Regions from separate parts of the Sinorhizobium sp. NG07B genome, predicted to be linked through region 1. Evidence: riboswitches for the same ligand, from Rfam matches in the RefSeq annotation. Region 1 holds a riboswitch; each other region holds the start of a gene.
What was found. A riboswitch is a leader RNA that binds a small molecule or an ion and turns the genes downstream of it on or off. The one in region 1 is predicted to bind thiamine pyrophosphate.
Positions count from the first base shown of each region.

Region 2: linked by a shared signal. The riboswitch ahead of thiC (phosphomethylpyrimidine synthase ThiC) and the one ahead of thiB (thiamine ABC transporter substrate binding subunit) in region 1 are both predicted to bind thiamine pyrophosphate.
Region 3: linked by a shared signal. The riboswitch ahead of thiD (bifunctional hydroxymethylpyrimidine kinase/phosphomethylpyrimidine kinase) and the one ahead of thiB (thiamine ABC transporter substrate binding subunit) in region 1 are both predicted to bind thiamine pyrophosphate.

Region 1 is NZ_NWTD01000005.1:223,630-233,275, forward strand. Features, by position in the region: gene trmD (tRNA (guanosine(37)-N1)-methyltransferase TrmD) at 1-279, shown strand, start outside; gene CO664_RS18980 (sulfite exporter TauE/SafE family protein) at 261-1,007, opposite strand; gene CO664_RS18985 (ABC-F family ATP-binding cassette domain-containing protein) at 1,089-2,915, opposite strand; gene CO664_RS18990 (thiamine diphosphokinase) at 2,920-3,570, opposite strand; gene CO664_RS18995 (GNAT family N-acetyltransferase) at 3,656-4,135, opposite strand; TPP riboswitch at 4,291-4,406, shown strand; gene thiB (thiamine ABC transporter substrate binding subunit) at 4,455-5,483, shown strand; gene thiP (thiamine/thiamine pyrophosphate ABC transporter permease ThiP) at 5,491-7,113, shown strand; gene CO664_RS19010 (ATP-binding cassette domain-containing protein) at 7,110-7,832, shown strand; gene CO664_RS19015 (M48 family metalloprotease) at 8,138-9,646, shown strand, end outside.
Region 2 is NZ_NWTD01000013.1:48,933-58,578, forward strand. Features, by position in the region: gene CO664_RS26300 (thiazole synthase) at 1-3, opposite strand, end outside; gene thiS (sulfur carrier protein ThiS) at 6-203, opposite strand; gene thiO (glycine oxidase ThiO) at 200-1,177, opposite strand; gene thiC (phosphomethylpyrimidine synthase ThiC) at 1,179-3,011, opposite strand; TPP riboswitch at 3,109-3,220, opposite strand; gene CO664_RS26320 (hypothetical protein) at 3,994-5,292, opposite strand; gene CO664_RS30880 (hypothetical protein) at 5,367-5,861, shown strand; gene CO664_RS26330 (hypothetical protein) at 5,915-6,469, opposite strand; gene CO664_RS26335 (hypothetical protein) at 6,565-7,197, shown strand; gene CO664_RS26340 (TrlF family AAA-like ATPase) at 7,216-9,646, shown strand, end outside.
Region 3 is NZ_NWTD01000003.1:716,655-726,300, reverse strand. Features, by position in the region: gene CO664_RS13265 (response regulator transcription factor) at 1-154, opposite strand, end outside; gene CO664_RS13260 (response regulator transcription factor) at 1,092-1,871, shown strand; gene CO664_RS13255 (response regulator transcription factor) at 2,509-3,285, shown strand; gene CO664_RS13250 (AraC family transcriptional regulator) at 3,540-4,517, opposite strand; gene CO664_RS13240 (serine hydrolase) at 5,372-6,379, shown strand; gene CO664_RS13235 (peroxiredoxin) at 6,459-7,118, opposite strand; TPP riboswitch at 7,336-7,438, shown strand; gene thiD (bifunctional hydroxymethylpyrimidine kinase/phosphomethylpyrimidine kinase) at 7,515-8,315, shown strand; gene CO664_RS13225 (polysaccharide biosynthesis tyrosine autokinase) at 8,421-9,646, opposite strand, start outside.

The DNA.
Region 1 (9,646 bases):
GTGCTGCTCGATGCGGTCGTGCGCGTCCTGCCCGGGGTGATGGGCAATGAACTCTCCGGCGTGCACGAAAGCTTCGAGGGCGGGCTGCTCGAGCACCCGCAATATACCCGGCCGCAGGTCTTCGAAGGCCACGAGATTCCGGCGGTGCTGACATCAGGAAATCACGGCGCCGTCGCCAAATGGCGCGCGGCCGAGGCGCGGCGGCTGACGGCGGAACGCCGCCCCGATCTGCTGGCGCGTGCCTTCGAGAGTGATCCGCCTCAGCCCGTGAAGAAATAATAAGCGGCGAGCAGCAGGCCGACGGCGACGACGATGGCGCGGATGACCGCCTGCGGAACGCGCCGGGCGGCCCAGACGCCGGAATAGCCGCCGAGGGCGGCACCCGGCACCATGATCACCGCATGGAGCCAGGAAACAACGCCGCCTGCGGCGAACACCAGGATGGCGATCAGCGCAATGACGATCGAGATGAAATTCTTCAGCGCATTCAGCCGGTGATAGCTGCCGCCGGTCGCAAGCCCGAGCACCGCAAGCATCATGATGCCCATGCCGGCCCCGAAGAAGCCGCCATAGACGGATGTCGCCATCTGGCTCGCCACACCGAACGGCCCGATCCGGTGCTCGTCGCTGCGGGCCTTCGGCTTCAGGAGAGGGCCCGCCGCAAAGATCGCCGTCGCGGCGATCAGCAGCCAGGGCACCATCGCGCGGAACGACGGGTTGGAGAGCGACAGCAGGAGAAGCGCGCCCGCGAGCCCCCCGACCGCCGATATCACCCCGAGGAGGACGGCATTCCTGCGGTCGGCGCGGATCTCCTTGGCATAGGCGAGCGCCGAGGTGACGTAGCCCGGAAACTGCACGATCGAGGAGGTGGCATTGGCGACGATCGGCGGCAGGCCGCTAAGCGTCATCGCGCCGAAGGTCAGAAACGTGCCGCCGCCGGCAATCGCATTGACGGCACCGGACAGGAAGCCCGCAACAAAAAGCAACAGCGCCTGGAATATCGTCATGGCCGTCCTCGTAAAGCCCGCGACCCGGGATAGCGGCTGGAACAATCGGCCGCAAGTCCGCTCACGGATCGCGGTCTGACCTCAGCCCTCCAGTTCCTCACGCAGCATTTCGAGCTGCAGCCATTCCTCCTCCATGCGCGCCAGCTTCTCCTTCAGCTTTTCGAGCTCGGCGGCGAGCTTGGCGAAGCCGTCCGGATCGCGGGAAAAGAGCGCCGGATCGTGCATCTTCTCTTCGCGCCGGGCGATCTCGGCCTCGGTGCCGGCGATCTCCTTCGGCAGGTTCTCCAGCGCGAATTTCTGCTTGTAGGAGAGCTTGCCCTTGGCCTTCTGCGGTTCGACCGCTTCGGCTGCCGTTTCGCTCGGCTTGGTCTTCTCGGCCTTTTCGGCCCGGCGCCGCTCCTCGATCGCGCCACGGCGCTGCGCCATCATGTCGGAATAGCCGCCGGCATATTCGATCCAGCGGCCGTCCGGCGCCTCCGGATTGGCCGGCGCGATGGTCGAGGTCACGGTGCGGTCGAGGAAATCGCGGTCGTGGCTGACGAGGATCACCGTTCCGGCGAAGCCGGCGACGATTTCCTGCAGCAGGTCGAGCGTCTCGATGTCGAGATCGTTGGTCGGCTCGTCGAGGATCAGCAGGTTGGTGGCCCGCGCCAGGATGCGGGCGAGGATCAGCCGCGCCCGCTCGCCGCCGGAAAGTTCGCTGATCGGCGTGCGCGCCTGTTCCGGCTGGAAGAGGAATTCCTTCATGTAGCCGGTGACGTGGCGCTGCTCGCCGTTGACGAGCAGCGTCTCGCCGCGTCCGTCGGTCAGGTAATGCGCCAGCGTCTCGTCGAGGTTCAGATCCTCGCGCTTCTGGTCGAGCGTCGCCATCTCCAGATTGGTGCCGAGCTTTACGGTGCCGGAATCCGGCTCGATCTGTCCGGTCAGGAGCTTCAGCAGCGTCGTCTTGCCGGCGCCGTTCGGGCCGACCAGGCCGATCCGGTCGCCGCGATGGACGCGGATCGAAAAGGGCGCGACGATCGTGCGCTCGCCATAGGCCTTGGTGATCTTGTCCGCCTCGATGACCAGCTTGCCGGATTCCCTGGCATCGGCGACGGTCGCCTGGATCGTCCCCTGCGGCCCCTTGTGGCCGCGGTGGCGCGCCCGCATGTCCTGCAGCTCGCCGAGGCGGCGCATGTTGCGCTTGCGCCGCGCCGTGACGCCGTAGCGCAGCCAGTGCTCCTCGCGCTCGATCGCCTTGCCGAGCTTGTGCTGTTCGAGCTCCTCCGCCTCCAGTACCTCGTCGCGCCAGGCTTCGAAATGGGCGAAGCCGCGGTTGAGCCGGCGCGACTGGCCGCGATCGAGCCAGACGGTGGCGGTCGAGACTTTTTCGAGAAAGCGCCGGTCGTGCGAGATCAAGACGAGTGCCGAGCGGCTGCGGCTGAGCTCGTCTTCGAGCCACTCGATCGTCGGCAGGTCGAGATGGTTGGTCGGCTCGTCGAGAAGCAGGATATCGGGCTCCGGCGCGAGCACACGGGCAAGCGCGGCGCGCCGCGCCTCGCCGCCGGAGAGGCGCTTCGGGTCTTCCTCGCCGGTCAGCCCCAGATGCTGCAACAGGTAAGTGACGCGGTAGTGATCGTCGCCGGGTCCCAGCCCCGCCTCCGCATAGGCCTGCACCGTATCGAAGCCGTCGAAATCCGGCGCCTGGTGCAGATAGCGGATTGTCACCGACGGGTGCCGGAAAACCTCTCCGGACTGCGCCTCGGCGAGGCCCGCGGCGATTTTCATCAGCGTCGACTTGCCGGATCCGTTTCGGCCGACGAGGCAGATGCGGTCGCCGGGCTCGACCTGCAGATTGGCGCCGGCGAGAAGCGGCGTGCCGCCGAAGGTCAGGAAGATGTCGTCAAGCTTGAGGATGGGGGGCGCCAAGGCGTCAGGCTCCGGAAAGATCGTAGGGGCGGGCGAGGACCACGGCCCGGCCGGATTTCAGGAAGAAGCGGACCGGACCTTCCGCGACGTTGGAAATGGTCCGGGACGATCCGAAGGAAAGCGCGAAGCCGTCGAGCGGATAGCGGACGTTTTCGATCGACAGTCCGGAAAGCTCGGTGAATCCGAGGACCGAAAACAGGCTGCCCTTCGGCAGGTCGATCTCACGGGTGCCCGGCATCAGCGGATAGGCCTCCTCCTCGCCCGAGGTCATGAACGCATCGTGGCCCTCTTCCGCAAGCGCCGCGAGTTGCAAGAGATGCAGGAAGGCATGGTCGCTGCGTGTGCCGCCGAGCGCGCCGGCGAAGATCAGCGTGGTCGCACCGCGCGCAAGCGCGGCCTCGACCGCGATCTCGCCATCGGTGGCGTTCTTGGCGGCGGGATAGTTTTCCCGCGGGACTTGGGCGAATGCCGCCAGCAGCGTTTCGTCGGTCGAATCGAAATCGCCGACCCAGAGATCCGGGACGATGCCGAGGGTCTTCGCGTGGCGCATGCCGCCGTCCGCCGCGATGAACCGGCTGCCGGAAAGCTGCGCCGTCAGCCGCTCCGTCAAGCTGAGCGCGCCGCCGAGAAGAATGGTGAAGGTCGATCGGGTCATGGCAGAAGCCCATAGCGCAAAGCGGCAGCGAAGGAAAAGGGTAGAACGCCTCTTCAGGCCGTTTGGCCAAACAGGACTGCTTGGATCAACTTCCGCTTTCCTCTGGCAACAGCATGTCGGCATAGAGGCCGGGCGTCGAATCGGGAATCTCCACCGCGCCGACGGCGCGCGCGTAAAATTCGGCCGGGCCGACGCCGCCGATGATCGCATAGGCATAGCCGGCGGCGCGCATGGCGGAGAGGCTCTCGAAGAGCAAAGCCTCGCCGATGCCGCGGCCGCGCAATGTTTTGTCGACGCCCGTCGGACCGAAGAAGCCGAGCGCCGTCACGTCATGGCAGGCAAAGCCGGCAAGCTCGCCCTTGCAGAGCGCGAGATGGATCCGCGTCGGCGTCGAGGAGAAGGCCGCTTCCGCCTCGCCCGCCCAAAGGGTGCCGAAGCGCTCCTCGATCCAGGAGACGACGATCCTGCGCTCGGGCGCCAGGGCGCGCCGAATGGCAACGTCGGGGCCGAGCCGGGACGCGCGATCCTCGGGCAAAGCATAGAGGCGAACGAGCATATCCGGCATGAAATGGCCTCGCTTGGCGAACAAAACGCCGCCGCCGTTGTTTGAATTTCAAAGCCTTGCAGGCTTCAGGCCTCTTAATAGCGCAGGCAGCGCCAAGGGCCAATGCTCCGGCCGAAACTCCGCTTGCCTTGGCTGCCGCCCGAAGCTAAATCTTGGTTGCTCTAACGGGGTGCCTGGAACCGCTCGCGGATTCAATGGCTGAGAGGCTTCGAGCCAACCCGCGGAACCTGATCCGGCTCGTACCGGCGGAGGGATTAGAAGCGATCGGACCGATACGCGCTTTTCCCGTGCAACATCAACAACAGGGAGAAGTGCCCAGATGTCCAGTTCACTCCATCGCAAGATCCTTGGCCGGCTGGCTATCGCCACCGTGGCCATCGCAGCATTTTCCGCGAGCGCCGCAGCTGCCGAAAAGACGCTGACGATCTACACCTATGAGAGCTTCATCACCGAATGGGGTCCTGGCGCCAAGGTCGCCGAAACCTTCGGCAAGACCTGCGACTGCAAGGTGAATTATGTCGGCGTTGCCGACGGCGTCGAGCTCCTGACGCGGTTGAAGCTGGAAGGCGAGGGTTCGAAGGCCGACATCGTTCTCGGCCTCGATACCAACCTCGTCGCCGAGGCCAAGGCCACCGGCTATTTCGCCCCGCACGGCCTCGACACAAAAGGCCTCAAGGTTCCCGGCGATTTTTCCGACGATACCTTCGTGCCCTATGACTTCGGCCACTTCGCCGTGGTCTACGACACCGCGACCCTGAAGAGCCCGCCGAAGAGCCTCAAGGAGCTGGTCGAGGGCGATCCTGCGCAAAAGATCGTCATCGAAGACCCGCGCACCTCGACGCCCGGCCTCGGCCTGCTGCTCTGGGTGAAATCGGTCTATGGCGACAAGGCCGGCGAGGCCTGGGCCAAGCTCAAGGATCGCGTGCTGACGGTGACCCCCGGCTGGTCGGAAGCCTATGGCCTGTTCACCAAGGGCGAGGCACCGATGGTGCTTTCCTACACCACCTCCCCCGCCTATCACATGGTGGCGGAAAACACGGATCGCTATCAGGCAGCAGCCTTCGCCGAGGGTCACTACATCCAGATCGAAGTGGCCGGCGCGACGAAGAACGCCAAGGAACCGGAACTCGCCCGCCAGTTCCTGGCCTTCATGACCGGTCCGGAATTCCAGTCGATCATTCCGACCACCAACTGGATGATGCCGGTCGGCACCACCAAGGAGCCGCTGCCGGAAGCCTTTGGCAAACTCGTCAATCCCGAAAAGACCTTGCTGCTGCCCTCGGAGGAGGTCGCGGCCAACCGCAAGGCCTGGATCGACGAATGGCTGGCGGCGATGAGCGAGAACTGAGGCCGGCTTGTTCGACAGCACCGAGAGCAGGATGACGATCGCCGCCGCGGCTTTCTGCCTCGGCGGCATCCTGCTTTTTGTCGGCATGGCGGGAATGGCCCTCATCACGCAGACGGGCGAGAGCAACGCCGACGGCCTGTTCAACGCCTATATCTGGCGCGTCACGCGCTTCACGCTGCTGCAGGCGGGCCTCTCGACGGCCCTGTCGATCCTCTTCGCCATTCCCGTGGCACGCGCATTGGCACGGCAGGCGTCCTTCCCCTGCCGGATCTGGATGCTGCGGCTGATGGCCCTGCCGCTCGGCCTGCCGGCGCTCGTCGCGGCGCTCGGCCTGATCGAGGTCTGGGGCCGGCAGGGCATTCTGAACCACGTTCTCTCGGCAATGGGCCAGCAGCCGATCAGCGTCTATGGCCTGTTCGGCATCCTGCTTGCCCATGTCTTCTTCAACATGCCGCTTGCCGCCCGGCTGATGCTTGCCGGACTCGAGCGCATTCCCGGCGAATATTGGCGCAGCTCCGCCAATCTCGGCATGGGGTCGTTAGCGATCTTCCGCTTCATCGAATGGCCGGCGATCCGGGGATTGCTGCCGGGCATTGCCGGCCTCGTCTTCATGCTCTGCGCCACCAGCTTCACGCTGGTGCTGACGCTCGGCGGCGGCCCGGCCCAGAGCACGATCGAGGTGGCGATCTACCAGGCGCTGCGCTTCGATTTCGACCCGCCCCGGGCGATCGCCCTTTCCGGCCTTCAGGTCGCGCTGACGGGCGCGCTGCTGATCGCCCTAAGATTTCTCGCTCCGCCCCCCGAAGAAGGCCAGACGAGCGGGCGGGCAGCACGGCGGTTCGACGGCCTGAGTGGCCTTTCGCGCCTTGCCGACGGCATCTGGCTGGCGCTCGCCCTCGTCTTCGTCGGCTTGCCCTTCATCGCCATCGCAGCGTCGGGATTGCAGGCCGATCTCGCCCGCCTCGTCAGCGAGCCGGCATTCCGTCGGGCGCTAATCACCAGCGCCGCCATCGCCCTTCCCTCCGCCGCCATTTCGGTCGCGATGGCCGGTCTGATGATCCGGGCGCAACGGCTGCTCCTCGGAAGGCGCCGCCGCGGTATGCCCGCCCGTCTGTTTGCCGGCACGATCGGTGCCACCACTTCCTTCATCCTGCTCGCGCCGCCCGTCGTGCTCGGCGCCGGCTGGTTCCTCCTCCTGCGCCCCTTCGGCGATGTTGCGCGTTTCGCTCCCTTCGTCGTGATCGCGATCAATGCGCTGATGGCGCTTCCCTTCGTCCACCGGGTCCTGGCCCCGGCCATGGCGACCCATGCCGCGCGAACGGAGCGCCTTGCCGCCAGCCTCGGCATCCGCGGCTTCCATCGCCTGCGATGGATCGATTGGCCGGCGCTACGCAAGCCGCTCCTGATGGCGCTCTCCTTCGGGCTCGCGCTGTCGCTCGGCGATCTCGGCGCCGTTGCCCTCTTCGGTTCGCAGGATCTCGCGACCCTACCTTGGCTGCTCTATAGCCGGATGGGCAGCTACCGTACCGCCGACGCCGCCGGCATTGCCTTGATGCTGGGGCTCATCTGCCTCGCTCTGACCGTGCTCGGCACGGCGGGAGAGAAGGCGGCGGAAGGACGAGCCGCATGAGTTCGCTTGCCTTGTCCCTCAATGACGTGAGGGTCCGCTTTGAAACGGCAGCCCTGGCCTTCGACTGCGCGGTTCCGGCCGGGCAGTTCGCCGCCGTCGTCGGCCCCTCCGGCTCCGGAAAATCGACGCTTTTCAGTGTCATCGCCGGCTTCGAAACACCGGAATCTGGCAATGTACGGATCCTCGGCGACGACATGGCCGACCGCATTCCGGCAGAACGGCCCGTGTCCGTCATCTTCCAGGATAACAATCTCTTCGCCCATCTCGACGTCGCGACCAATGTCGGCCTTGGAATCAGCCCCTCGCTGAGGCTCGGCCCGCCCGATCACGACAGGATCGAGGATGCGCTGGCGCGGGTCGGGCTCGCCGGCTTCGGCAGAAGGCTGCCGCCGACGCTTTCCGGCGGCGAGCGGCAGCGGGTGGCGCTCGCCCGCGCGCTGGTGCGGCATCGGCCGCTGCTGCTGCTCGACGAACCCTTCGCCGCGCTCGACCCGGGAATGCGCGCCGAGATGCGCGAACTTCTAAGCGACCTTCACCGCGAGGAAGCCAACACCATCCTGATGATCACGCATCATCCCGATGACGTGAAGAGCCTCGCCGACAGCGTGCTTTTCCTCGACGACGGGCGTATCGTCGCTCACGACCCCCTCAATCGGTTTCTTGCAAGGCGGGACCTGGCAGCGATCAACCGCTTTCTTGGCAATGACGAGATCCGGTGAAGGAATGAGCCATTGGTCGGGGCACTACGGCAGTATCTTTGGACAATGCGCGTTTCGCCACAATTTGACCGCCCCGCTATGCGACGCGCGGAACGTCCGGTCGGATGCGCAGGTTACTCGCGCATCCGTTGCTGTGATACCACGGGGCAACTATTTCTACTGGGATCAGCTAGGCAGGCGCCGGTTAAATCGATACAGCAGAGTTATGGCTGAGAAACCCGGCGCCGGCGGCGTTATGCGGCTGAAAAAGTAGGATTTTTCGTCGAGGGCGAGAGGCGCCATCGGCGGATGGAACGGGCTGAGGAATGGCAAGGCAGACAGTCACAAGAGACTGGTTTCCGACGCGGCATGCCGGCATGGTTTTGCGCGCCTTGGTTGCGCTGTCTTCATTCAGCCTTCTTTCCGCCTGCCAGTCGATCATCGAGCAGACTTACGAGCCCGCCGTCTCACCCTCCTCCAATCCGCAGATTGTCGAGGAGGTGCAGAAGAACGATCCGCGCGCCCAGCTCGGCGCGCGCGAGCATCCGCGCATCGTCGCGAGCTACGGCGGCGAGTACAAGGACGCCAAGACCGAACGGCTCGTCGCCCGCATCACCGGCGCGCTGACGGCGGTTTCGGAAAACCCGCAGCAGTCCTACCGCATCACCATCCTCAATTCCCCGGCAATCAACGCCTTTGCGCTGCCGGGCGGCTATCTCTACGTCACGCGCGGCTTGCTGGCGCTTGCCGACGACGCCTCGGAAGTCGCCGCCGTGCTTTCGCACGAAATGGCGCACGTCACCGCCAATCACGGCATCCAGCGCCAGCAGCGCGAAGAGGCGGAGGTGATCGCCAGCCGCGTCGTCTCCGAAGTGCTGTCCTCCAATCTTGCCGGCAAGCAGGCGCTCGCCCGCGGCAAGCTGCGGCTTGCGGCTTTCTCGCGCAACCAGGAACTGCAGGCCGACGTGATCGGTGTTAGGATGCTCGGCGAAGCCGGCTACGATCCCTACGCCGCCGCGCGCTTCCTCGATTCGATGGCTGCCTATAGCCGCTTCACCGCGGTCGATCCCGAAGCGGACCAGAGCCTCGACTTCCTGTCGAGCCACCCGAACGCGCCGCAGCGCGTCGAACTGGCGCGCCGGCATGCGCGCGCCTTCGGCCCAGAAGGAACGAGCGGCGACCGCGGCCGGGATTACTATCTCGCCGGCATTGACGGGCTGCTCTATGGCGACAGCCCGGAGGAAGGCTATGTCCGCGGCCAGACCTTCCTGCACGGCCAGCTCGGCATACGCTTCGACGTGCCCCAGGGTTTCCAGATCGACAACAAGGCCGAAGCCGTGCTGGCGACGGGTCCGGGCGAGGTCGCCATCCGCTTCGACGGCATTTCCGACAACGCCCGCCGCAACTTGACCGACTACATTGCCAGCGGCTGGGTGACCGGCCTGCAGCCCGACACCATTCGTCCCGTTTCCGTCAGCGGCCTTGAGGCTGCGACGGCGCGTGCCTCCGCCGATCGCTGGGATTTCGACGTCACCGTCATCCGGCTCGGCGACCGCATCTATCGCTTCCTGACCGCGGTTCCGAAGGGATCGACCGCGCTTGAAGCGACCGCGAGCCAGTTGCGCAGCTCCTTCCGCCGCATGTCTACGGCCGAAGTCCAATCCCTGAAGCCGCTGCGCATCAGGGTGGTGACGGTGCGGCCGGGCGACACGAGCGCCACATTGGCGGCGCGGATGATGGGAACGGACAGGAAGCTCGACCTTTTCCGGCTCATCAACGCCATGCAGGTCACATCCACCGTAAAGCCGGGCGACAAGGTGAAGATCATCGCCGAA
Region 2 (9,646 bases), on a different contig from region 1:
CATGATCAGCCTCCCTGCATCGGCGACAGGACCTCGATCCGGTCGCGGTCCCTGAGATGGTGATTTGCTCGGTCGGCCCTGTGGACGAGCTCGCCATTGACCGCGGTCGCGAGCCAGTCGTCCTCGTATTCGAGGAGCGCCAGCGCTTCGGCCAAAGTGGCGGCCGGGAGCTCGTGCTCCTCGCCGTTGATGGTCAGCTTCATCGGGCATTTCCTCTCTTCAATTCTGCGCCAAGCGCCAGCGCAGCCACCTCCTCAGCGAGCGCCGGCGACAGCAGGAAGCCGTGGCGGTAGAGGCCGTTGACGGTGATGGCGTTGTTCTGCCGGGTGACGCGCGGCAGGTTGTCGGCAAAGGCGGGTCGCACGCCGGTGCCGGTCTCGACCAGGCGGGCCTCGGCAAGGGCCGGGTGCAGCGTATAGGCGGCGTTCAGGAGCTCCATCAGCGAGCGGGCGGTGATCGGGCCGTCGTCGTCGCTTTCGATCATCGTCGCCCCGCACATGAAGAGTCCGCCGCCGCGCGGCACGATATAGAGCGGAATGCGCGGATGCAGCAGGCGCACCGGACGGGAAAGGCTGACCTCGTCGGTCTGGAGGTAGAGCATTTCGCCGCGAACGCCGCGCAGTCCCTTGAACTCGCCGATTCTTGCGGCGCCGGTGCAGTCGATGGTCAGGTCGAAGCGGCTTTCCTCGATCCCGCCGCCGCTGAAAACCACGCCTTGCGCTTCGAGCCCCTGTCTGAGAGCTGAAAGTGCGCGGCGCGGATCGAGATGCGCTTCCTCAGGAAAGAACAGAGCCTCGCGAAACCGCCCGGCGAGCGCCGGCTCCAGCGCTCCGATTTCTTCCGCGCCGATCCAGCGGTAGCCGGAGGTGCGCGAGGCGAAGCGCCTGAGTTCGGCCGCGTCGCGCAGTGGGGCGACGACCAGCGTGCCGTTGCGATGGACCGAACCGGCGGGTAGCGCGGCCTCCCACCAGCCGGCGGCAGCGGTGCCGCGGATAAGTACGGCCTCCTCGGCGCTTTCCCGCTCGCACCAGGGGGCGAGCATGCCGCCGGCGTACCACGAGGCGGCAGTCGCAAAGCCATGTGTTCGTTCCGCGACCATGACCGCCGCGCCGCGCGCAACGAGTTCATGGGCGGCCGTGAGGCCGGCGACGCCAGCCCCCTTGATCAACACGTGCATCTCATTCTCCGGCGGTCGTGGCTGCGCCTTCGCCGACCGGCATGTAGAGGTCGCCGCCCTCGCGATACTTCGCCGCCATGGCCTCGAGCCCCTCCTTCTGCGCCTCGGCGCGGATGTCGTGGGAAATCCGCATCGAGCAGAATTTCGGGCCGCACATGGAGCAGAAATGCGCGACCTTGTGTGCCTCCTTCGGCAAGGTTTCGTCGTGGAAATTGCGGGCGGTTTCCGGATCGAGCGACAGGTTGAACTGATCTTCCCAGCGGAATTCGAAACGGGCTCGCGACAGCGCGTCGTCGCGGATGCGGGCGGCCGGATGGCCCTTGGCAAGGTCGGCGGCGTGCGCGGCGATCTTGTAGGTGATGACGCCGACCTTGACGTCGTTGCGGTCCGGCAGGCCCAAATGCTCCTTCGGCGTGACGTAGCAGAGCATGGCGGTGCCGAACCAGCCAATCATCGCCGCGCCGATGCCTGAGGTGATGTGGTCGTAGCCGGGCGCGATGTCGGTCGTCAGCGGCCCGAGCGTATAGAAGGGGGCCTCGCCGCAGGTTTTGAGCTGCTTGTCCATGTTCTCCTTGATCTTGTGCATCGGCACGTGGCCGGGGCCCTCGATCATCACTTGGCAATCCTTCGCCCAGGCGATCTTCGTCAGCTCACCGAGCGTTTCGAGTTCCGCGAACTGCGCCGCGTCATTGGCGTCGGCGATCGAGCCGGGACGCAGGCCGTCGCCGAGCGAGAAGGAGACGTCATAGGCGCGGCAGATGTCGCAGATTTCCTCGAAATGTTCGTAGAGGAAGCTTTCGCGGTGGTGGTGCAGGCACCACTTGGCCATGATCGAGCCGCCGCGCGAGACGATGCCGGTGACGCGATCGACGGTGAGCGGGATATAGTGGAGCCGCACGCCGGCATGGATGGTGAAATAGTCGACACCCTGCTCGGCCTGCTCGATCAGCGTGTCGCGGAAGACCGCCCAACTGAGATCCTCGGCGATGCCGCCGACCTTCTCCAGCGCCTGATAGAGCGGCACCGTGCCGATCGGTACCGGCGAATTGCGGATGATCCATTCGCGGATGTTGTGGATGTTGCGGCCGGTCGAAAGGTCCATGACCGTATCGGCGCCCCAGCGGGTTGCCCAGACCATCTTCTCGACCTCTTCTGCCATAGACGAGGTGACGGCGGAGTTGCCGATATTGGCGTTGATCTTTACCAGGAAATTGCGGCCGATGATCATCGGTTCCGATTCTGGATGGTTGATGTTGGCGGGGATGATCGCCCGGCCGCTGGCGACCTCCTGGCGGACGAAATCCGGGGTGACAAAATCGGGAACCGCGGCGCCGAAACTCTCGCCGTCGCGGGCGAGCGCCTCCTTGGCGGCCTTGCGGCCGAGGTTTTCGCGTATGGCGATGAACTCCATTTCCGGCGTGATGATGCCGGCGCGCGCATAGGCAAGCTGGGTGATCGCCTGACCGGGCTTGGCCCTCAGCGGCCGGTGGCGGACGGGGAATTCCGGCGTCAGCCGCTCGCCAGATGCAAAGCCGTTGTCCTCCGCCTTGACGGTTCGGCCCTCATAGCTTTCGACATCGCCGCGCGCCAGAATCCAGTCGCGGCGCAGCCGCGGCAGGCCCTCGTCGATATGGATATCGGCGCCCTCGAGGGTATAGGGGCCGGAGGCATCATAGACGGTGACCGGCGGCTCGCCGGAGGTCGGATGCAGCGCGATCTCCCGCATCGGCACGCGGATGCCGGCATGGATCTCGCCCGGCTTGTAGACCTTGCGGGAGGCCGGAAGCGGCCCCTGCGTGACCGAGGGTGCTGCGAGAGGCTTGAAAACATTCATCTTGAGGCTCCAAAGTTTTCGCGTTGGAGACCCAGTTCTGAAGCCGGAAGGATGAAAAGACGCATCGCCGATGGATCGCGGGAATACGGAATCCTGGCATCAAGCGTCTGCACCGTCCCTACGCCAGTATGAACTGGATCAGGTTCAACGGGTCACTGCGCGCTCTAGCAGTATCTCAGCCCCTTGCCGGGACCCCCCTGGTGAATGGACGCCAATAGTCACTGTTATCGCCGCGGCGTCAAGACTGTTTAGAGGAGGTTAGGAACCGAGTGCGACGTGCGGGCATTCCGTCGCACTATCGATATCTGAATACTATCGATAGTGATGGGGAGCCGAATTGGGTGTCCGAATGACGGAAAGATAGGCCAAGTTAGCTTCCGTTTCGTGGGATTCCGACGCTAATTCATATGGTTAATCTTTTGCGAATTCAGTCGAGCGGCGCGAGAGCCGGGGTACGTGGGGCAGATTGGGTGTGGCTTTTACTTACCGATTTCAATTGCAGCGCTAAGCTGAAATTCCGCCACTCGATTTTCACCTTACGGTTTCAGCGCGATGCGGGGGAGGGCGCTTTAAAGCCCGGGTCCTATAGGAAATTGCACCGGAAGCGGCGGCCGACCCCGTGGCTTTGGGCCGCGCTGGCACGCCCGGGTTCCAGAACGAACGCTCCTGGACGGCCGCTGGTTGCAAACTGCCTAGGTTGCCGTTGATGTTCGATGTTGCAATGGCCTAGCAAAAAGGGACGCGCTGAAATCGTTAGCGGAAAATCGTCCGGCGTTTAACGTCTAAACCCAACGGACATAAGAAAATTTTCGGTTTGAAACGGTAAAGCAAAACCCACAGCAGCGAAGATCGTCGACGGCTCGAAATTTGGACCTCCTTCGAGCGAAAGGGTACAGCTCGAAATTGCCGCTGGCTGACGGGCTTGATCAGCAGAGACTCGTTTTCCATGACCATCGCCGATCTGTCCGTTCTGCCAAAGTGCCTACAGATACTGCACGCCCTGATCGAGGAGATCGCCCAGTGCGTCCGTGCGCGGCCGGGCTCCCCTCAAGGCGACATCGACCAGCCCGCTCGCAACGCCGCGTGCCAAGCCTCGCGCCATGACACGTTGCGCGGTCGATACTTTTTGGAGACCGGCACGTCCGTGGACGAAGGCGCTGCGCAGCTCGAAAAGGTCCTTATACGCCTGCACACTTGCGCGGTCGTTCAAAATAGCGGCGACCCGTGCCGCGATACGCTCGGTTGCGGATGAGACCTTTTTGTGAGGATCAGGCTTGGGACGAAGCCACTTCTTGTGGTCCATCTCCAGGCCGACGGCAGCCTCGATTGCCGTCATGTGCGCCATGACCTCGTCCATGCCGTCCGCGAGGAAGCCGCGAACGAGAAAGTGGGCGATTGGTGTCTCAAAAAGAGCGGACGACCGCGCAGATTCGAGCTGCCTCCATGCGCTGTCCGTAAAGAGGGCCAGCCCCGACTGGGCCTCGTCCTCAAGTCGCAACGCGGTCGGCCGTTCGAGTTCGACGTCCTCGCCCCAATTGTCCTGGACGATCCAAGGCTCGAGGGTCAGGCTATCGGCGCTCGGTGGCGGTGACGGCCTGATGAAAAGGTCGTCGTCCACTGTATGGATCCAGGGCACGCGAAAGCCCCTCCAGTCGACTTCCTGCATCGTCGACCACCGTTCCCACGGCGCGAGCAGCAGGAAGAAGAGCGCGGCTTCGACTGCCGGCGGGAAGCGGCCAAGATGCGGATCAATCTCGCCGAAGTCCCGGTCGAAGTTGATGTACATGAAGGGCGAGCTGCGGGCCTCTGGTCGAGCATCGATTTCGATCTCTTCTTCGACAACCAGCCAGTGAAATTGCGCCAGGCGCCGTGCTTCAAAGGGCTGGTTGTGAAAGTTCCGGGCAAGCCGTGGCGCGTCGAACAGATTCGTCAGCTCGTCGGTGCTGAATTGCGCGACGCGCGCGCTACCGAAATTCATCGCCGGGAGATCGTCAGCCAGATCGAGTGGGCACATATGCCGTCGCAAGGTCGTCTTGCGCCTGTAGGTCTCATCGATCGCGTGCGCTGCGGTCACAGGGTCCAGGCTTAGGCCGGCCCTGTCTGCCGGGAGATGACACGGCAGCCCGAGCGAGCGCAGCGCGGTGCTGAGGGCGAATGTGGGCTTCCCGCCACCATAGTCGGCTTGGCACACCTCACTCAGCGCGACAAAGGCAGGAGCGGCCAGCAGGTTGTCCGGGCCCGGTCGCGGAACGCGCCAAAGGGCTTCGACCGCTGCGATCATCGACGGACTTGCTGCCATCAGCTTCGTCCCGCCGACGTGGTCAGCACGCGCAAATTCTCTGCCTCGGCGATATAGTGCCGGTACGCGAAATTGATGAGGTCTCGTACGAGCTCGAGGAGACCGCCAGTTGGCAGGACTTCGAAAGGTTCGCCATGTGCGAGCGTGTTTCGACGCTCGGCGAGGGTTGGACGGATTTCGCCCGTCAACTGACCTACGACAGTTCCGCCGCAGCGCGCCACCAAAGGGATCTGGGCGTCCGTCAGACCACCAGAGGCGACCCTATGTTTGAGGAGCGTCGCGAAGGTTCGTTTCCCCTTCGAGATGTACCCACCGTATCGATCCATCAGTGCCAACTCCAAGGCGATCAAGGCGGCGAGTTCGCCCGCTTTCACCACACTGAAATCCGCCTAGCCCAACAGGTAGAGCGTTTGCGCACGTTGGAATTTCGCGCGAACGATATCCGGAATCCGCGGGTCGATGCCGAGCCCATCGCCGAAGTGCCGCCAATCAGCGGCCTTCTCGAACTGGAGAAAACCTCCCGGATTGCCCGGCGTCGGCCAGGCGACTAGCAGCGGCTGGTTACGATCGGTTAGCTCGATGTGCGATGGATCGGTCATCGAAATCAGGCGCGGCGGAGCATTCGTTCGATGCGGAGTCGCTGGAAGCCATGAGCATGCACATGCGTGCGAAGCTTGCGGATATCGCGTACGCCAAAGGCCACGGCCGCCTTCAACGGGCTGGCAAAGGTAGCGTAGTAGGACCAGCGCGCGTCGGACGGGAGCGGCGCATTCTGACGACGATCGGTGATGACGACATCACGCGGATCGCTGCTGTTGCGGAAAGCGTAGAAAGTGATCCAGTCGGGGCGACGATAGCGCGCGGCCTTGCTGAACGGCACGGACTGCACCTTTACGTCGGTCTGATCTAGCACCCAGTCGCGCTGCTCCAGGATTTGGCGAACCATGTGGCCGACCATCTGCTTGACGCGATCGGCGAGAATATCCTCGCGGAACTCCTCAAGGAGCTGCTCCTCGATGCCTTCCACCGCGGGCTTGCTCAACTGCGAGGCTGTCTCCAGCCGTGCGACGTTCTCGGGCTGCGTGAGGAACGCCCAGATGCGTTGTCCCAGCTCGGTCTCATAGAGCGACGCGAATTTATCGGGATTGTAGGCATACATGACAGGGTCTCCTTTACCGGTCAAATATGACCGGTTCTATTGACCTGTCAATGGGTGTCGGATAGTTTCGCGGGTGATGCGATAGGAGGTGGGCTGTGGACTTTGAGGATCTGGTGACGGTGCTTGCACCGCCTCCGAATCGCGTCGGCAAAGCCGATGGCGACCATGAGCAGCATCTGTATGAGGGCGCAGTGATGATTGCGTACGCGATGCATCTCCTTCGCACGGAGGGCGCGCAGCATGTGCGCATTCACCCAGACGGCGAGCACGGCAAGCAGTTCGACTTCGCTGGTTGGCTGGAGCGCCGGCAGTTTCGGAAGGTCTCCACAATCGGCACCACGGCCTATGGCGGCACGTATGAGAATTCCGCCGGACAGACGATCACCGTGAATCCAAGATCGGGGCTCGGTGATGTCGTCACCGAGGTCAGAAACCTCATCATCTCTGCTGAATGCAAAGGCGGCATCATCAACACGAAGCATCCCGGCCAGGTTTCGCGGCTCTACAAGGGTCTCTGTGAGACGGTTGGCATGCTCATGGCAACGCCGACGCAGGGGCGGCAAGTCGCGGTGGTGCCGTTGACGGCCAGCACGTTGCGTCTTGCAGAGCGCCTTGCGCCGCGGTGCGCTTTGGCTGGGATCGAAATTGCTCTGGTCGGAAGTCGCGGCGAGGTCATGGACGTGAAGTCGCCGCGAGGAGCGGAGCACGCTACAAGTGTGTTGAAGTAAGAAGGAAAGTTGGGGGGCATGCTAAGTCGGGGATCTGAGTGGCGGCGATGGGAACCGCATATCCATGCGCCTGGAACGGCAATGAACAATCAGTTCAGCGGGCCAACGGCATGGGAGGACTACTTAACCGCACTCGAGCAGGCGACACCTGTGATCGAGGCGATCGCGGTTACCGACTACTATGTGACTGACACCTATGAGGAGGTGCTGCGTCACCGGGCAAACGGCCGTCTGGCGCGCGCTAAGCTCGTCTTCCCCAATGTCGAACTTAGACTGGATGTGGCGACGGCCAAGGGTGGATTCGTCAATCTGCATCTCTTCGTGAGCCCTGAAGACCCAAACCATATCGAGGAGCTGCGGCGGCTGCTTTCGCGGTTGCAGTTCAACGTCATGCAAGATCGTTTCGACTGCACCAGGGACGACCTCATTCGCCTCGGTAAAAAAGCCGACCCGACCATCACAGATGATCGTGCGGCACTGTCCTACGGGGCCAACCAGTTCAAGGTGAATTTCCAGAAGCTGCGCGAAGTGTTTTCCGAGAGCGGCTGGGCGAAGAAAAACATCCTGTTCGCCGTTGCGGGCGGGGCAAATGACGGAACCTCGGGCGTACGCGAGGCCGCCGATCAGACCCTGCGGCGCGAGATCGAGGGATGTGCGGATGTGATTTTCGCGAGCAGCGAAGCGCAGCGTGAATTCTGGCTCGGTAAGCGAGATCTGGGGCCGGCGGAGATTCGTGCCCGATACGGCGGATTGAAGCCCTGCTTGCACGGCAGCGACGCCCACAAACTGGAGGACGTCGCCACCCCGTTTGGCGATCGCTTCTCTTGGATCAAGGGTGCGCTTGAGTTCGACGCGCTGCGCCAGGCCTGCATTGACCCGGGCGGTCGGGCGCACGTTGGCGCCGAACCGCCCGCATCGGCCACGCCTTCGCAGGTCATCGCGCAGATTGAAATCCTCAACGCGCCGTGGGTGACCACGCCGATCATCCCACTGAACCCAGGTTTGGTGGCGATCATTGGCGCCCGTGGGTCAGGCAAGACCGCGTTGGCCGACATGATCGCCGCGGGGTGCGACTCGATCTCCGCCGAATCCTGGAATGCCGACGAATGGGCCAATCCTTCGTTTCTTGTCCGTGCCAGGCCGCTGATCGGCGACGGCAGGGTCAAGGTGAGCTGGGCGGCGGGCGAGCCGAGCGAAAGATCGCTCGACGGCGCGGACGCAAATGGCCCGTTTGCCTATGAGCGCGTGCGCTACCTGTCGCAGCAGTTTGTCGAGGAGCTCTGCTCATCAAGCGGCCTGACCGATGGTCTGCTTCGCGAGATCGAGCGCGTGATTTTCGATGCCCATCCTGACGAGGAGCGTGACGGCGCGCTCAATTTCGAGGAGTTGCTGGAGCAACGAGCAACCCGGCATCGTCTCGCGTGTGAGCGAGAGGCGGAGGCGGTTTCGCAAATCTCCGATCGGATCAGCGCCGAACTTGAGAAGGAGAAGCTCGTTACGAGCTACGAGGGTCAGGTGGCGCAAAAGAAGAAGTTGATCGACGCCTACACGGCCGACCGCGCCAAGTTGGTTTCGGCTGGGAGCGAACAACGCGCGCAGCGGCACACGGAGCTGGCGGGGGCGGCGAACCAGGTTCGAGCGAACCTGCGCCGTTTCACGGGCCAGCGTCAGACATTCCTGGCGATGCAGGATGAAGTGAAGGATCTGCGGCGAAACCAAGCTCCTGAAACGCTTCGCCAAGCCCAAGCCCGACATCCTAACAGCGGGATGTCCGACGAACAGTGGGCGGCATTCCTGCTGGACTACAAGGGGAAGGTGGACGACGACCTTGCCGGCTATGTGAAATGGGTGGACGGCAAGATCGCCGAGCTGAAGGGCACCGCAGCCCCCGCCAGTGACCCCAGCAAACCTCTCTTTCCGGACGAGACCGATCTGACCACTCTGTCGCAGGCGGTCCTCGACGCAGAAATGAGCCGGCTGGAGAAGTTGGTCAGCGCTGATAAGGAAACCCAGAAGCGATACACCGCCTTGTCCGGCAGCATCGCGACCGAGACTGCGGCGCTACAGACCCTGAGTGACAAGCTGAAGGACGCGCAGGGCGCCAAAGAAAGGGCGCGTGATCTGCAAACCGAGCGCGAGCAAGCTTACGGTAGGGCGTTCGATGCGCTGGTCGCCGAGCAATCGGTTCTTGAGGAGCTATATGCGCCGCTGATGGCGAGGCTCGCCGCCTCATCCGGCACGCTTAAAAAGCTCTCATTCTCGGTCGCCCGGATAGCAAATGTCGAACAGTGGGCGACGGAAGCCGAGGACGGGCTCATTGATCTGCGAAAGGCGGGGTCGTTCCGGGGGAAGGGCACCCTGCTTCAAAAGGCTAACGAGGTGCTGAAAGGTGCATGGGAATCCGGAGATTCCATCGCCGTCCGTGCGGCGATGGCGGAGTTCCGCCGGC
Region 3 (9,646 bases), on a different contig from region 1:
GCGGCGCAGTTTCCTCGCGTTGCCGTCTCCATTCGGCGGAGGACTCGAATGTGAGGATGGGCTTGCCGGGATGGTCGGCGGCGATGTTTCGTGCAAGGCTGTCGCGCCAGAGCACCCGCCCGTCGATGACCACAAGGTGCCGCTCTTGCGGCAGGCGCGCTTCCGTTTCCGTCTCGTGCGGTGTTTCACCGGCGTCGTCGGGAGCAGCGTTGGCCTGGGCCTCCCCGCGGTCGATCGGGCCGGAAGAGCTCACGGCCGGTTCCCCTCCGCCGCTCGTCAAACTTTCGTTGGGGTCGAGGGAGCTGTTTTCTGGGCTATTGCGAAACGCGCTTACTTCGTTAACCACATTTGCCTCGAAACAATAATAATTACTATAAGAATCTGAGGATTCTGAAAAAGTGCGAGATAATATCAAAAATATATCGGCAATATCGTTATCGTAGTCTCTGTCATTTGTTCGCGTCTGAACAGTGCAGAAAAATGTGTACACTTGAAGCATATGGCGAGGAAAGAACATACGCCTTTTGGCGCAGCTTTCTCTATCCTCAAACCCTTCTTTTAATTGACCTAGTTCGCGTTCCAAATGCCGTGGCGATCGGTGCATGAGCAACCGCAGCTGCTAGAGAAAGGCACTTCCGGACTTATTCCGTTGCGAGATCGATCTGAGGTCAATCCTTGGGGTCCGTCGAGCGATACATCACTGGTCTTGGACGACATCCCAGGACTTCGCGAGTGTTGCCAATTCCTCAGCAAATATATCGGTGCAGGACGGAACGGAACAATGGGGATCAACGTCTGCGATCTCACTTAGCTTCGACGCTTGCTGGCGCCCTCGTCATGCGGCTGCGCCCTAGCGCGCGCAGAGGGCTCTCAAGGCTTCACTAGATGGATGCTGTCGCGGTACTGCTCTCGTTCATTTGGATGAAGCAGGGCAGGGCAAAGCTTCGCCGACCAGTAAACTTTCAATGGATAGGTCACACTTTTTGCTTCGTCGCTACTGGGTGCGCCCTCAGCTAGAGTTCGCGTAAGCGACGTGAATTGCGCAGGTTCGATCGACCAGCAGTTGCCGATCGATGGAGCGGGTGAGGGGTATGGCGTTACGGAACGTGGCTGATCAGGGTAGAGTTGGAGCCCCAGGCTTTGCGGAGGGTAAACGGCGGGCAGAGCCCCGCCGCGTCATTCTGATCGTATCGAGCGTCGGAAGCGTTTCGGAGCGGCTAATCGAGGCGATGGAACGCGAATTTCCATGGGTGCTCGTCGACCAGGTCGACGACGTCAATGCCGCATGCCGGTCCTTCCTGTATCCAGTCGCCTTGATTCTTGTCGACATCGGCCTGATGAGGGCACTCGAGGGAGCCGCTACCCGACTCTTGCACCTGCACCCTCAAGCCCTCACGGCGGTCATTGAACCGCATAGACAGGGCCAGAATACGTCCTTCGCCGACCTTCTGAGGTCGCCCCTCGTCCGGGGCATGCTGCCCATGAACGTCAGACTTGACGTATGGCTGTCGGTGATCCGGCTGATGCTCTGCGGCGGCGCCTATTTTCCGCCGGAACTGATCTTCCAGGCCAGCAAAGGCGCTCACCACTTGCCGTCCGACAATGGGATCGCCACGAACGCGCGCAGCGAGGTCGAGGGAGTTGCCGACCTGACCGCCCGCGAACTGCAGATTCTCGAGATGGTTTCCCGCGGGCTGCAGAACAAGCTCATCGCGGCTGAAATCCGCCTGTCGGAACATACTGTGAAAATCCACCTGCACAATATCATCACCAAGCTGGGCGCTCACAACCGGACCGAGGCGGCGGCTCGTTATCGCAGCTTTCAGGACCGGAAGTCATCGGCGCTGAAGGAGTTCCGCTCCACGACCTGAGCGCCTCCGGCAGGGCTGGGCCTGCCGGAAAGCCGGTCCGCTGCGGTCGCATCATCGGCCGCTTGCCGCTTCCAATTGCGCCGTGAATACTGCGAAAGGCGGATGGGGGAGACCGGTGAGCCGTCTAAGGCGGTAGCCATCCCCTCTTTTTCTGCAATTGTCAAATGCGATCAGGCGTCACCTAATCCGATGCTTCGCCTTACTGCATGTCTCCTTAAAGACATGCAGCGTCTGATAAGACGGCGCTGTAGGGGGCGGAGCCTGGGCTTGTGGCGCTGCTCATTCGGGAAAGGAGAAAGCTTGTCATCCGCTCGGAAAAAACCCGACCCCGTCAGCCGCCACCGGGCGGAAGGAGACGGGCAACAGAGCCGCAGATCATTATCGCCCATATGTGGGCGACGGCGCGGCCTTCTAGCGGGCTCTCTTCCTTTTTCGGTGATGCTCTACTAGACTATTGTGTATTACGTGTTTATTTTTGATGATGCAGTGTCGAGTTTAAGTTTTTCTCCTGAAGAGCGACGCCGATAGTATTAGTTCGAAAGTGGTATTTTGAGTATTTCCAGAAACTTTTACGGGTCAGGACCTTCGGGGTTGTGGCGCTTGTATCTATAGAGATCTTTTTTAAGGGGATTTTGCAATGGCTACCTTGATTTCGAGATTTGAGAAAATGCCGGCGTTTGCGCAGGAGACTCTCGGTGCAAACAGCCTCGCCCAGCTTGCGAGAGATGGGGAAATGCAGCAGGCGGAGGGGGTCGACAAACGCTGCCTGCTTCTGCTCGACAGCCGCGCTTTGGATCGTGAATGCTTGGCGAGGACCTTAACCACCCATGGGCTCGGCATGGAAGTCGGTGCCTTCGGTTCCATCGATGAATGGAGGGCGAAGCAGAGCAAATGCCCGCCGATCGGGGCCGTTCTCCTCAATATCGGCGCGCGCAAGGTTGCCGACGTCGCCGCCGAAATCGCCAAACTCGCCTCCGAGTTCCGGCCGGTGCCGATCGTCGTCCTCTCCGATATCGACGACCTCTCCCAGATCCTGCGGGTGCTCGAATGCGGCGCACGGGGATATATCCCTACCTCCGTTGGCGTGGAGGTCTGCATCGAAGCGATCGGATTGGCGATAGCGGGCGGAATCTTCCTGCCGGCGAGCAGCGTCCTCGCGGTCCGGCATTTGATCGAAAACCAAAGGCCGGAGGCGCCGCCGCTGGCCGGCATGTTCACGCTTCGGCAAGCGGAGGTCGTCCAGGCGCTTCGCAAGGGCAAGGCGAACAAGATTATCGCCTATGAGCTCAACCTTCGCGAAAGTACCGTGAAGGTCCATATCCGCAACATCATGAAGAAGCTGAAGGCGACGAACCGGACCGAGGTGGCATACAAGCTGAATGATCTCTTTACCGGCGAGGCGGGCTATCATTGATCGTCCCGACCTGTACAGGGGGATCGGCTCGCACGAGCCGGTCCATGCCTGTTGCGTTATGCCCGTGGAGCGGTGACGTTGCCGCATGTTTCCCTGAGCCGTCGCGGATTCGACGGTAGAAAAATGCAGTAACTGGAAGCGCCGCTCGCCTAAACACAGTACGTGACGGTGGCGTATTGGGCGGCGTCTGGCGGCTGCGTTTTTCTGTCTCATCAGCAGTCGGTCGTGGCCCGTGCGGCGCCGCCGCGCATTTTTCAATCACCCGAATCCAAGTGAAGGGGCCGACCCCTTCGCGATTCCGAAGGCGGGCACCCGTAGCATTTGCGGTATTCGGTCGCGAAGCGACCCATATGCCTGAAGCCCCATTTGCGGGCGATTTTCGCCACTGAAACCCTTTGGCCGGCTTTCAAGAGATCCCGATGGACCGCTTGCAGGCGAAGCTGGGCGAGGTAGCTGATCGGCGTCGTGCCCTTGAAGCACTTGAAGCCCTCCTGCAGGGACCGAACGCCGATACCGGCCGCCTCCGCGATCTCGGTCATCGACATCGGCCTGTCGAGATTGGCGTGCATGAAATCGACTGCACGCTTGACGTGCCTCGGTGACGGCAGCCACTCGCCCTGATTCAAGGCGGTGGAGAACCGATGCGGCACCGTATCGACAAGCAGGTTGACGATGCTTCCTGAGAGATGGGAAAGCGTTTCGGGCATATCACGCATCCCGCCGTCCGCGCCGAGGCAGGTGGCCATGATCTGCGACAGCCTGAAGATGATCTGGCCCGCCCCGGCTGCGAGGTCGAGTTGGGGGGTGAAGTCGAGCGAGCCGTAGACCGGCCGTTCCAGGGAGCCACGGAGGCGCTGGAAAATATCTTCCTGGTCTATGACGAAGGAAAGGTGGCTGCGGCTTCCCTCGATCTGCAGTTCCGACAGTCTGTTGCCGTCGAGGATCGCAGCTTCGCCCGGCTTGGAAATCAGATTCTCGCTCCGTCCTATCTTCACGCAGGCGGAGCCGTGCAGGGGAAGCAATATCAGCAGCTTAGGCACCTCGTCCTTCTGTCCGATGCTAAGAGTGCCCCGCGAAATCACGCGGCTGAAGGCGACCCGTCCGGCGGCGGCGAACTCATAGCTGTAGGAGAGGTCCGTTTTCAGCGGCCTTTGCACCCGGACAGGCCCGATGCAGCGCGTCAGAACTTCGGACAGCTCTTCGGCGTCGCTGCCCAGATATGAGAGTTTCATTCCCTGCCTTTGCCCTTGCATCGTCAGTTTCCCGATGAGAAATCAAGACATCTCGACCCGGCGCATCCTCCCGTTGCGCCCGGCCGCGTTTCTAATGCATGTCGCCCAAAACTGTGCAGCGGTTTTGGGATGACGACATGCACAAAAACAAAGACCTAAAGCGCGCCGCGTGAATACGTTTGAACGCGACGGGCTTTAGCACCTTATGGGTCCATTGCTCTGACACCCGCCGCAGTCCCGCGAGCGACTTGATCGAATAGACGGGCCAAGGCGTGCGAGCCACGCAAAGTCGCTGACGTCTCCTCCCGGTTTTGTTAGCGCGCGCTTATGCAACAAGACGGCGGCTTACAAGTAGGAAGATTGAAATTTCCGATTCCTTCCCTTCGAGTGACGCCGCCGCCTCCTACTGCTGCTCAAATGTTGTGCGGAGTGCCGCGCGAAGTGGCAGAGTCCCCTGAAGTTCGATGCTGCTCCTAAGACTGGAATCCTACCGTCCTCGCTTCCGCAGGGAACAGTTAATTCGCGGTAATCTTCAGCCGCCCTTGAGATCGGAAGTTCTAGATCGGACGGGGGAGTTCTCTCTTCCCAGGATGTTAAGAGATGCTCGAAGAGCGGGGTTATCCGCCGCGCTGGATCAAGGCGTCGGGATACTGGATCCTGGGTCAGGCCACGAGAAGTTCGACGAGGCTTAGGCCGCATCGAAATTTCCACGTGCCGTAGCTCATCCGCCGGTTTGTCATGGATCGTCCTTAATACTGCCACGACCGGTGCGGGAGACGGAGCACGGATTCACTTCGTCGTGAGTTTTAGGTGAAGGTAATGACTTCGGCGCCCGTTCGCCCTAGGTCGAGCCGATGATCAGATCTCTGGCCGTCGTTCTATTGCTCTTGCTGCCGCTTGCCTCCAGCGCAGCCGCGGAGTCTCCTGCCGTTCCCGATCTGGTGAAGGGGCTTGCCGATCGGGAAGAGCTGAAGCCGCTGAAGACCGTCATAGTCGCGCGTGACGGTGAGACAATCGCCGAGCAGGGCTATCGCGGCCACTCTCCGGGCGAATCGACCAATATCAAGTCCGCGTCGAAGTCGATCATATCGGCCCTGGTCGGGATCGCGATCGACAAGGGCCTCCTGGACGGTCCTGAACAGAAGATCGCACCGCTGCTGAAGGAGGATCTGCCCTCGCCGGCGGATCCGCGGATCAATGATATCACCATCGGCAACCTGCTTTCCATGCAGGCCGGACTTGGCCGGCTGTCGGGGCCGAATTACGGCCGTTGGGTATCGAGCCGCAATTGGGTTCGCTTCGCGCTCTCGCAGCCTTTCGCCGACGAGCCTGGCGGCCGGATGCTCTATTCGACAGCCTCGACGCACCTGCTTTCGGCGATCCTCACCAAGGCCGGCGGCAAGTCGACGCTCGCGCTCGCGCGCGATTGGCTCGGTCCGCTTCAGGGTTTCAGGATCGGTGCCTGGGAACGCGATCCCCAGGGCATTTATCTCGGCGGTAATCAGATGGCGATGAGCGCAAGATCGTTGCTTGCCTTCGGAGAACTATACCGCAAGGGCGGCCGGGCGTCCGACGGACGGCAGATCGTTCCGGCGGACTGGATCGATCTTTCGTGGCAGCCCCACACGAACTCCTATTTCTCCGGCGACGCCTATGGCTATGGCTGGTTCACCCGCCGGATCGGCGGCGAGACGGTCCATTTCGCCTGGGGCTATGGCGGCCAGATGCTCTACATCGTCCCGGCGCTGAAGCTCACCGTGGTCATGACCTCCGAGGAGAGCGGCCCGTCGGCGCGCAACGGCTACCGCGACGCGTTGCATCGCGTCCTGGCGGAAATCGTCAGCGCAGTGAAAGCGGATTGAGTTGGGGAGGACTATCGAAGCCGCGAAAGGCTAAACGGAGCCCTTCGCGGCTGTTGGTCGTTACGCGCTGCCCAGGGCCTCATGCCGTCGGCTGCTTCGTCTTCCTGAGATAGGGAAGAACGGTGTCGAAGGAGCCGAAGCGCTGGATGGCGTCCTCGTTCGATACTGCGGCCGTGATGATGACATCTTCGCCCTGCTTCCAGTTTGCCGGCGTTGCGACCTGATGCTTGGCGGTGAGCTGGATGGAATCGATGGCGCGCAGGATCTCGTTGAAGTTGCGGCCGGTGGTCATCGGATAGGTGAGGATCAGCTTGATCTTCTTGTCGGGTCCGATGACATAGACCGAGCGCACGGTGGCGTTGTCGGCGGGCGTGCGGCCCTCGGACGTGTCGCCGACGCCGGCGGGCAGCATGTCGTAGAGCTTGGCCACCTTCAGATCCCGGTCGCCGATCAGCGGATATTCGACGTCGAAGCCGGTCGCGACCTTGATGTCGTTCTTCCACTTGGCGTGGCTGTCGACGGGATCGACCGAAATGCCGATGATCTTGACGCCGCGCTTGCGAAACTCGCCTTCGATCCCGGCCATGGCGCCGAGTTCGGTGGTGCAGACGGGCGTGAAATTCTTCGGATGCGAGAAGAGCACCGCCCAGCCCTCGCCGATCCATTCATGGAAATTGACGGTGCCTTGTGTCGTCTCGGCGGTGAAATCGGGGGCGGTGTCGTTGATGCGGAGGCTCATGGCTTGCTCCTTTCGGGTCGACGGGAATGGGCCCAAGAATAGCGCAATCAACGGAGTTTTCGAGGACGAAACGCGCCGTCGCGACGCGCAAGAGAAACGTCTGCAGCGTGTTTCTGCCGCTTCAGAGAAAAATCTTCCATCGGCAGATGGCGGGTCCGCAAGCAGTCGCTCGCAGGTGGCAGCGTTGACACTGCCGCATGCTTGCCGCATAGAATGTCGGCATTCCGAGGGGAGCGCCGAGCGGCGCTGAGACGGCGGTGAGCCGGACCCTTGAACCTGATCCGGGTCATGCCGGCGTAGGAACGGAAAGAGGCTACCCTCCGCCACGTCTTCGCCTTCACCTGGGTCTCCGTGATTTTTTCACCAGGAGATCGACCAATGCAGCCTCATGCGCCCGTGCCGCCGATCGCGCTCACCATTGCCGGATCGGATTCGGGCGGCGGGGCCGGTATCCAGGCGGATATCAAGACTTTTTCGGCCCTCGGCGTCTACGGCGCCAGCGTCGTGACGGCGATTACCGCGCAGAATACGAAGGGCGTCACCGCCGTCGAGGACGTCTCGCCGGAGATTGTCGCAGCGCAGATAGACGCGCTTTTTTCCGATCTCGACGTGAAGTCGATCAAGATCGGTATGGTCTCGCGCCGGGAAACGATCATCGCCATCGCCGAAGGCTTGCGCCGCTTCGAGAGGCGCGCGGTTGTCGACCCGGTCATGGTCGCAACCTCCGGCGATCCGTTGTTGCAGCCGGATGCGATGGCCGCGCTCACGCATGAGCTTCTACCCTTGGCCATCGTCGTCACACCCAATCTGCCGGAGGCGGCACTTCTCACCGGCCGCCCGGTTGCAGAGGACGACGCCGAGATGACCCGCCAGGCCGAGGCCCTCATGACGTCGGGCGCCCGCTCGGTGTTGATCAAGGGAGGGCATCGGAGAGGCAGCGACGCGACCGACCTCTTCTTCGACGGCGATCGGCTCGTCCGCTTCCCGGCGCGGCGCATCGAAACACGCAACGATCACGGGACCGGCTGCACGCTTTCGGCCGCCATCGCCGCCGGTCTTGCCAAGGGACAGCCGCTCGCCGAGGCGGTGGGCGCCGCGAAGGCCTATCTGCACGCGGCGATTTCCGCCGCCGACCGGCTGAAGGTCGGAGGGGGCCGGGGACCGGTCCACCATTTCCACGAATGGTGGGGGCGCTGAGGCGGATTCATATTAGGCGGGATTGCCGCCACGCCCACCGGCAATTGCAGCAGCTATAGGCGAACCCATTCAGGGCCGCCTATAGCACCGCGCAGGAGTTCGCGGTCAGGCGGCCGTGTGCCGGCTCGTGACGCCTTCCTCGATATAGTACTTGCCGTAGCGGTGCCGATATTTCTCCGCACCGCCGAAGTCGCTGTATTTCTCGAGTTCGTCCATGTCGGTCTTGTTGAGGATCACGCCCAGGACCTTTGCATCGATCTGCGGCTCGGAATTCAAGAGGTCCCGAACGAGCCTCGAGGGCGTGCGGCCCCATTCTACCACGAAGAGGACGCCGTCCGCGAGCGGCGTGAAGGCCTTCGCGTCGACCACGGGAGCAAGCGCGGCGAGATCGACGACGACGTAGTCGAAGGAATTGCGGGCATTCTCGATGAGCCCCGCCATCGCCTGGGAGGCGAGCAGTTCGTTGCTCTGATGCCTGCGATCCGACGCTCCGCCGCCGGCCGGCAGGATCGCGAGCTTTGTACGCTGATCCACCTTGATGCCGGCGGGCCAGGTCGCTTCTCCCGTCAGCGTCTCGACCAGCCCCGTGCGCGGAGCCGGCGTGATCATCTGGGTGAGACCGGGCTTGCGGATGTCGGCATCGATCAACAGTGTCCGCTTGCCGCTCGAGGCCAGCAGCGCCGCGAAATTGGCCGCGACGATCGACTTGCCCTCGTCCGGAAGGGCCGAGACGATCGCGATGACGCGGCTCTCGTTTCCGGGCAGCATATGGTCGCAGGCGAGCTTGGCATTCCGGAATGTCTCCGCGAAGGCGGAGCGCGGCGCATCGAGCACGATCCGCGAAAGGCGTTGGAATGGCGTGGCGCCCTCCGAAGGGTCGTGTGGTTGTCGGTCCGATCCGAAACGGGCACGCACGAGCTGCGTTGTTTTCTTCGTCCGCGAGCCGATCAGCGGAACGTAGCCGAGCGATCGGTGGCCGAGCATGGAGCGCACCTCGCCTTCAAGCCGGAAGGTTCTTTCGCGGAATTCGAGGAATGCGGCATAGGCGCCGCCGAACATCAGGCCGAGCACGGCCGAAAGCGCCAAGGTCATGGTCTTCTTCGGGCTCGACGGCGCCGTCGGGACGCCGGCTTCGGAAATGACGCGCGCCTTGGCGATCGGGAAGGACTGTTGCTGCGTTGCCTGTTCGTAGCGGCCGAGATAGGATTCGTAGAGCGTCTTCAGCGCCGCGGCCTTCTGCTCGAGGACGCGCAACTGCACCAGCGACTTGCTGGCGTCGGAATTCTTGCCGGCGATCCCCTCGATGCTCTTGCGCAGCGAGGCCTCGCGCG